DNA from 2 places in the Sphingobacterium sp. UBA7625 genome. Region 2 is predicted to be linked to the other one. Evidence: riboswitches for the same ligand, from Rfam matches in the RefSeq annotation. Region 2 holds a riboswitch; the other holds the start of a gene.
The links. A riboswitch is a leader RNA that binds a small molecule or an ion and turns the genes downstream of it on or off. The one in region 2 is predicted to bind S-adenosylmethionine.

Region 1 (4,217 bases), on a different contig from region 2:
ACAACCCAACCTATGGGACAAGTTGGAGTTAAAAAAAATACTCGCTTATGCTTATCTACTGATCGCAGTCTTCTTTCTGACACGATTAGTTTATCGGTGCTTAAAGCTCGCATTCCGCTTAAAGAAAATGGATTTTCAGGTGCATCAGGGAATTAAAGTGATTCAACCGTTTAATCAATTCAATAATTGTTCGATCTTTCATTACATCGTGATGGATAAAAACGCAATTGAAAGTCATGAAGGCAAGCTCATCTTTGCCCATGAGGCACAGCATATTTTGAAAGGGCATGCCTGCGACAAATTATACATCGAATTGATGTGCTGCTTTTTCTGGATAAACCCCGCCATTTACTGGGTTCGGAAAGAACTGCACCGCCTACATGAGTTTCAGGTCGACCGTGCAGTGGGCGAATGCTATGGAAAGACCGATTATGCAAGCTTCCTGCTGAATCTGACACAACAACATCAACAATTAGATTATATGCAAAGTAGAATTTTAAAAAACCAAAATGAATTGGTAGAACGCATCGACAGGTTGATGCGAAATCTATCGCCACGCACGAAAGGTTATCAGTATCTGCTGTTTGTTCCCTGTATATTCGTGTTAATTGTCTCTTTTTCTTTAATTAATCCCCCAAAAGAAAAAATCACTGCGCTCACTGCTGTTAAAAACGGTGTAAAGACCATTGTGCTGGATCCGGGACATGGCGGCAAAGATAATGGCGCCACCAACAGCAAAGGCCTGAAAGAGAAAGATCTTACGTTACAGGCTTGTAAGATGATTCAAAATGAACTTGAAAAAGAAGGTTTTCAAGTTGTATTAACCCATTCGAAAGACGAATTTATGATGCTCAAAGACCGCGCGGCATTTACCGGCGATGCCTTGGTTTCCATTCATTTCGATGTCGATCCTGCAAACACAAAACTGCCAATCGGCTTATTTTATCCAAAAGCCGTTGAGCTCCCGAAGATACAGGATCAAAGTCGGGAATTCGCATTCCGTCTCACACAAAATTTAAAAAATCAAGGATTGAGTACGCAGAAACCAGTTGAAAGCCATAGTCACGCTATCCTACGGGGAGCAAAAATACCTGCGCTCATTGTCAGCTTGGGGAATATAAATACATTTTCCGACACATTGGACCCGCAATTTATCAGCGCTTTCGCCAAAGCAATAAAAACGTCTCTGTCGGAATAGTTTTTTGTAAAACTATCCGTTAATTCTTTTTACAAAGATTCCAAACAATAGAAGATTCCCTATAGGGAGTCTTCTATTGCATTCCAGAGCTCAATGCGCTTTTGAAGCGCCTCTTTACTCACTATTTTCATTTCTTCCCATTTCTCGTCATCCTCTTTGGCTAGATCAGAGATCATCTGCATTGCCAAAGGACCATGCTCATCACCGTCCAGATCAATATGACGTTGGAAATAATAGATAAAATTATCCAAGCTCGATTCTGGGAAGTTGGTTTTTAGCTCCTGCAAAATAGAGGTAAACATACCTGGGATAAGATCCTCACGTCCGAATGTAAAAGCTGCGGCAATTTTATGTACCTGTCCCTCTTCGATCAGTTCAAAAGTAAAGTTCAGAAAATCTTTAATCCGTTTATCCAAGGTGGTCAAAGCAATGGCATCGAAAATACTTTTGGATTTCTTGGCATGGGCGATAAACTTATTGATCAGGTGTGGATCTGCCCCCATTTCACTCATTGCGTCCAGATACATTTCAAAATGGCTCAACCGACGACCATCAATGTATTCGTCAGATTCCTCAGCCAATACAATCTCGTTGATCAGATAGCGTGTCGATGGATGCTCGCTCGCAAACCAAGGTAAAGTCGTACAGGTCAGTTTAATCTGTAAAGCTTTTAGTAAAGACATAAAATCCCATACAGCGTACACATGCCCTTCTGTAAAAGAACGTAGATGCTTGATCGTTTTGATCTTACGATATAAAGGGTGTTGCAATAATACCTCGCGTTCGGCAGCAATGTATTCGTTAATTTCCGCAATTCTATTCATGGCGCAAAAGTATTGTCTTATCGCTGTTTTTTAAAGTATTTTCAATGAGATTACAGTAACATGATAAATTCCCCTTCCGGCTATCCGCTCCATAACCAAATCACAGACAACAGCTAACTAAATCACAGGCAACAGTCAGCCTCTACATTTGATCGTCCTAATCTTCTTGTCAATGCTCATTTACCGTTAAAAACAAAAATATTTTTTATTATAAAAAATAATCTACTATATTTGTAGAGTATTCAGAATTGCATGATGCAATACCAACCGAGTGTAGGCACCGCGGTGGTAAATTAATACGGGTTTCGACCAAAATAAACGTTGCACAACGCTTATTTTCCCACCAAGATCTGGATACAGTTTATGGTTTAATCCTTTAAATTTTTAAATTGTATGGCTACAACAACAAATCTTTACCAACACTTACTGGAAAAATTCAACTATTATTCTACGGACGAACTGATACAACTCAACAACGACACCATCTTAGGACAAGGTTGGGGTTCGGCCAAGGCAACCTTTCGAACTGCTTTGATCAGTACGTTCTCCAAAAGAGGACTGGATCTTTCCAACATCATTTCCAAGGAAGACGGTTTTACCTCAGTAAAGCAGGTGCCTGTACGTTTGGAACAGAACGTCTTGATCCCTTTACAGTAATCGCATCGGCACAAAAAACAGCGCGCATCGAAAGGACTTCGTGCGCGCTGCTGTTGTTGGTTTAGGAAATTGCCGATCAAAAGAAGGCGATAATCTTATTATTTGTAATTTGGATTCTGAATTAACACACCTGCGCTCTTTTCAATTTCTGTTTGTGGTAATGGCCAGCGGTAAAATTTGTCTTCAAAATGATAGGGCACTTTACTGTCTTTGACCGCATTGAGTACTTCGCCTGCGATATGCCAACGGATCAGGTCGTAATGCCGTAGTCCTTCGAAAGCAAGTTCTACCCTTCTTTCGTGGCGGATACGTTCGCGCATTTTTTCCTTGGTATAACGGGCAGGGAACCCGGGCATCTGGACGCGGCTCCTCAGGGTTTTCATGGCATCGTAAACCGATTGATCTGGCCCGGCGATTTCATTTTGTGCTTCGGCATACATCAATAACACCTCCCCAAACCGCAGTACAACCGCATCCTGCTGGCTCAATGTTGAAAAGCCAAAAGGTAAGTTGGCCGGATCCAGAAATTTCAGCACCCCATAACCTGTAGGCCGCGGGTTGGACGGTGTATGGATCTTACCACCACCAAAGTCAGGATGATCCACAAAAATTGTTTTGCTCAATCGCGGATCCCTATCTTTAAACGGATTGGTCCGGTCCGTCAATGGTGATTCACCAAAAGGCAGACCATCTTTGCATTCATAGGTATCCACGAGGTTTTGTAAAGGTGAAGCAGCGATCCAGTCGCCTAGGTACATGTCCCAGGGGGCTGTATTATTCGGTGCCAGAAAATTGACCGAAAAGATAATCTCGGTATTGTTCTTCTGTGTTGCATCGCGAAAGACATTTTCAAAAGCCATACTCAGGGTATACTCTTTCATGACATCGGTGCATAAGTCCTTTACCTCTTTCAAGATTGCTAAATCTGGCACCCCTTTGTCACCGTAAGCCGCAAACAATAAAACTCGTGCTTTCAAGGTTTTTGCTGAACTTGCGGTCGCATGTCCCCCATTATTGAAATAAGGTTTAGCCGCTAAGTTGGCGATCCCAAAATCCAGATCAGCCCGAATCTGTTTTAGAATATTCTCCGCACTTTCCTTTGGCTGACGCTGATCCTCCAGACTGAGGGGAGTCAGCACAAGCGGCACCTCACCATAAATACTGTACAATTGGAAATAAACAAAAGCACGGATAAAGCGGGCTTCGGCTTCCATATTTTTCTTCTCTGCATCGTTCATATCGGAGCCGTTATAACCCTGAAGCTTCTCGATCAGGCGATTGGCACGTCCTATTCCCACATAAGCATCGTTATAAATACCGGTTTCGTAGCCCCCTGTGGTCGGATTTAAATTCCCACCTACGATTTCATTAACGCTACCTGAGTTGAACTGATTGTAGCCATTGTCAGTCAGGCAGTCCCGAAAAGGCATCCCATAGGAGAAGGCTTCACTCTGCAACGATGCATAGACACCGGCTAATGCATTATCAAAATCCGATTTTTTGCTAAAATAGTTGTCCGAAGCAATCTGATCCAAAGG
Region 2 (4,217 bases):
AATAAAAATCAACCAGCGGTCGCTTCCATGCTGATCTGCCCGCGCTTCCCATTTGAAAATTGCCCAGAAAACCACTGCCGTACAAAGCGAGGACATCGCGTACACTTCAGATTCCACAGCGGAATACCAAAATGTATCACTGAAGCTGAAAGCCATTGCCCCGACTGTCCCTGCAGCGAAAAGCTGTAGGTAGTAGGAGAAAGTAGGCTGCTGTGGCTTCTTCAAAATTTTCTTGGCTATAGCAGTGATTGTCCAAAACAGAAATACCACGGTCAAACCACTACAGATCGCCGAACCAATATTCATCCAGTAGGCTATCTTTCCGACGTTACCGAGTGCGAGATTGGAAAAAACATTCTGAATAAGCAAAAATAAAGGTGCACCGGGCTGATGGGCCACCTCAAGTTTGTAGGCACAGGCAATAAATTCACCACAGTCCCACCAGCTTACGGTCTTTTCAACGGTAGCAATGTAGACAAGCGTGGCAATAAGGCCACAGGTCAAACCGAATAGATTATTTAATTTATTGTACGCCATAAGGTCAATTGGTATAAATCTTTATTCCTTTTAGTACTTTAAATTAAAGAGTTATCTCGATTTAAAAATGTTAATTAACACTATTTAACATCATGATTTAATAAAAATATTTTTCTGAGGACGCTGCTTCTATAATGAAAAGAGAAATACAGTTTTTTAAAGGGAAGTGATGCCAACATCCGCCCGCTATGCACGACAGGCGACAATCGGATGGACAGAAATTCGTTTCACAGAGACATAGACGTATTTCTACTATAGTTTTAATAAAAAAGCGAGGGACTCTTCCCTCGCTCTATTTATATTTTTAGACTAATTTTTCAACAATCTTTTTGGTTGGGCCGGGATTACTCATGGTGTAAAAATGCAACACTGGCGCACCAAATTTGATCAGTTCCTGACATTGCTGTACAAGCCATTCTTCACCTACTTGCCTCACATCAGCATTGGTTTTACATGATGCAACTGCATCACTCAATTCCTCCGGAATATCCAAATGGAAAATTCGTGGCAATGTGACCAACTGTTTTTTTGTCGTCAAGGGTTTGAGCCCCGGGATAATAGGCACATGAATTCCGTTGTCGCGGCATTTGGTCACAAATTCCTTGTATTTTTCTACATTAAAGAACATCTGCGTCACGATAAATTCCGCCCCCATATCGACTTTTTGTTTCAGGTATTTAAAGTCCGTATTGAAATTAGGTGATTCAAAATGTTTCTCCGGATATCCGGCTACTCCGATACAAAAATCAGTTTTTTCAGATGTAATAATATCTTCGTGGAGATACTTCCCCTTATTCATATCCGTGACCTGTTCCAATAGATCCGTAGCAAAAGCGTGACCACCTTCAGTTGGAATAAAATCAGCATCTCCTTTGCGCGCATCACCTCGCAGCACCAACACATTGTCGATACCCAAGAAATTCAGGTCAATCAAAGCATTTTCTGTTTCCTCTTTGGTAAAGCCACCACATATCAGATGCGGCACTGCATCTACCTTATACTTATTCATGATAGCAGCACATATCGCCACTGTGCCCGGTCGTTTGCGATAGGATACTCGCTCCAATAACCCGCCAGCATGTTCCTTATAAATGTAATCTTCACGATGATAAGTTACATCTATAAAAGGCGGTTTAAATTCCATCAGCTCATCCATTGTTTTAAAAATACTTTGGATGCCCTGTCCCTTTGCAGGAGGCAATAGCTCAAAAGAAAACAATGTTTTTCCTTTAGCATTCTGGATATGATCGGTAATCTTCATTAAAAAACTGTTTTAAGTTTGGGTTGGCTTACATCGAAACGCACAAGTCGAGGATATGTCTATCTGCATGTAACTTATCTTTCCCACATGGAGCAGGGTAGAATTTAGCACCTTGAACAATACAGGTTGCTAAGGCTTCACTGGGTCTAGTCCCTCGGCCTTTCTCTATAAGCGTTGCTAATATCGTTTTAAAAAACCAAACAACAAAAATATTTTTCGAAAATCTATAAATTACATCGATAAAGCTGTCTTGCTCCCGGCTTTATCGATGTAATTTATCCCAAAGTTGATAGTGAGTTACGCAAATTCTTCAAATAAAATGTAATTAATAGCAACCCCGTCACGCTATACTTCTCCTTTTGTCCATACTTAAATCCAGCTAGCAAATATTTATAGGCGACCATTGCATTTTCCTCATTGTAAAACAGCTCCTTCCACGAGACAGGAACATCTTTCCATTCCTTTAATACAATTCCATTTTGGGCATAGGTAATCGGCGACTCAACTCCGTCTATCTTGTAATCATTATGAACGCCAGAATTAGAAATGTGCTGAAAATAGGCAATCGAATAATCTAAAAAATTCAATGCACGGCTCTTTATCTCTTGGTCATTCTCAGCTCTTGTTGGAATATTACGCCAAAGATTGATTCCGCTATCAAATTTACTGGGCTGCTCCCGAATGGGTGTCTTGTCCAATTCGAAATTGATGTACAGTCGCTCGGTATTTGGCAAATGAGCGGAATTAAACGCAGAGAAATCACCTTTCAACTGCACAAAATCCTTTTTCATCCGGATAATATCCAAGGATAGTTTTCCCTTTGTAGCATCTATAAGCTCAAGCTTACTCCCGTTAAATGCATATTTACCATACAACAGGATATCGTCTATGGCGAGGACAAAATGTTCTTTATCCTGAAGGGAAAGAAAGGAACGATAATAAAGCGGATGATCACAACGGGCATCAGGCTCAACATTTGGCGGATTATCGGCTTTAGCCTTTAAATAAACCTCATTGGTATAACCGCAGATAACCTGGTAATTTCCGTCAGGGAACTCCTTATCCCTTCCCAGAAAAACGCAGGAGGACAAAAATAGCGTTAAAATAAGGATCAATAATGGTCTCAAAACGATCATTTAATATGGTCAATATATTGATTATTTAGTACCAATATACTCAAAATCCCCCAAAGTAAGATATACCAGATCATTTCAACAAGTGAATTCCGCCAATAAAATCAAATACTTTTGTGACCTTAACCCAATGAAACAAAAGCAGTTTCAAAACTTCGCTTACGAATTTGAACCTGCTTTGTTAATATTTACGCGAATCAAGCAATACGCTTAAATCCCGATCTGGACAACGGATTTAAGCTAAGATCGCCTCTCTTATTCTTTATAGAGATCAACTAGCCCTTCAGGCAATGTAACTTCAATAATCTCTTCTTCGCCATCTATTCCTAAGATTAAATCATCGGATAGCGGAAACATCAATTCTTTACCATTCATATCAACTGTAGCGACGAATTGCTGTGGAAATTCCTGTACATCCGTAATTTCTCCCAGTTCACCATGAGTTTCGTCGATCACCAAAAAGCCAATTAAATCCGTATATCTAAAATCATCTGGATCACGTTCTGGCATTTTATCATTGGGCAGATAAACCTTTTTGCGGACAAGTGCCTGTGCCTTATCGATGTGATCGACATCTTCAAATGTCACGTAGGCCGTACTATTTTTCTGCAGTTTTATAGCATCGATAAAATAGGGCACAAGCTTTTTGTTGACCTCCAGGAAAACGACATCCATATGCAGGCTTTCGTAGTCTTCAAATTCGAAAAACAATTGTATTTCGCCTTTAAGACCTCTCGTTTTGCTGATGTAGCCTATATAAAAACTTTGATCGACAGTCATTTGGTAGTATTGCGTTTTGAGATATTAGTATTGAGATGCTATTTTGATCAGCTTCGCTATATATTGAGCATCTGTTTAATTTTCATTTTTTTGAATGAAGATATAATGGTATGGCCCGCTCACTATTTTGGACCAGCGCAATCAGCATCACATCTTAACCCATAAACAAGTTTATTAAAAAAAGCCGGCTCAAGATTGAGTCGGCTTTCTCGAATACTTTATGAAAGAATTAACCTTCAGTTTCTTCTGATGCAGGAGCTTCAGTCTCTTCAGCAGCAGGTTCTTCTGCTACAGGAGCATTTTTAGCAGCTACAGCAGCAGCTTTTTCTTCTTTTTTCTTCGCCTCAGCAGCTAAAGCAGCTTTTTTAGCATCAGCTTTAGATTGCGCTAAACCATCTTTTTTACCAGAGATTCTAGCTTCGTTAGCTTCAGTCCAAGCAGTGAATTTAGCTTCAGCAGCAGTTTCATCAAAAGCACCTTTTTTCACACCACCTTGTAAGTGTTTT

Region 1: linked by a shared signal. The riboswitch ahead of B4G94_RS14640 (5-oxoprolinase) and the one ahead of B4G94_RS21440 (methylenetetrahydrofolate reductase) in region 2 are both predicted to bind S-adenosylmethionine.

Annotation. Positions count from the first base shown of each region.
Region 1 covers NZ_DLJD01000031.1:74,919-79,135, forward strand. Annotated here, with positions in the region: gene B4G94_RS14630 (N-acetylmuramoyl-L-alanine amidase) at 1-1,198, shown strand, start outside; gene B4G94_RS14635 (DUF3050 domain-containing protein) at 1,258-2,022, opposite strand; SAM-I-IV-variant riboswitch at 2,256-2,349, shown strand; gene B4G94_RS14640 (5-oxoprolinase) at 2,416-2,679, shown strand; gene B4G94_RS14645 (RagB/SusD family nutrient uptake outer membrane protein) at 2,778-4,217, opposite strand, start outside.
Region 2 covers NZ_DLJD01000051.1:296,262-300,478, reverse strand. Annotated here, with positions in the region: gene B4G94_RS21445 (DUF2723 domain-containing protein) at 1-537, opposite strand, end outside; gene B4G94_RS21440 (methylenetetrahydrofolate reductase) at 842-1,798, opposite strand; SAM riboswitch class I at 1,870-1,972, opposite strand; gene B4G94_RS21435 (hypothetical protein) at 2,074-2,925, opposite strand; gene rimM (ribosome maturation factor RimM) at 3,187-3,711, opposite strand; gene B4G94_RS21425 (30S ribosomal protein S16) at 3,941-4,217, opposite strand, start outside.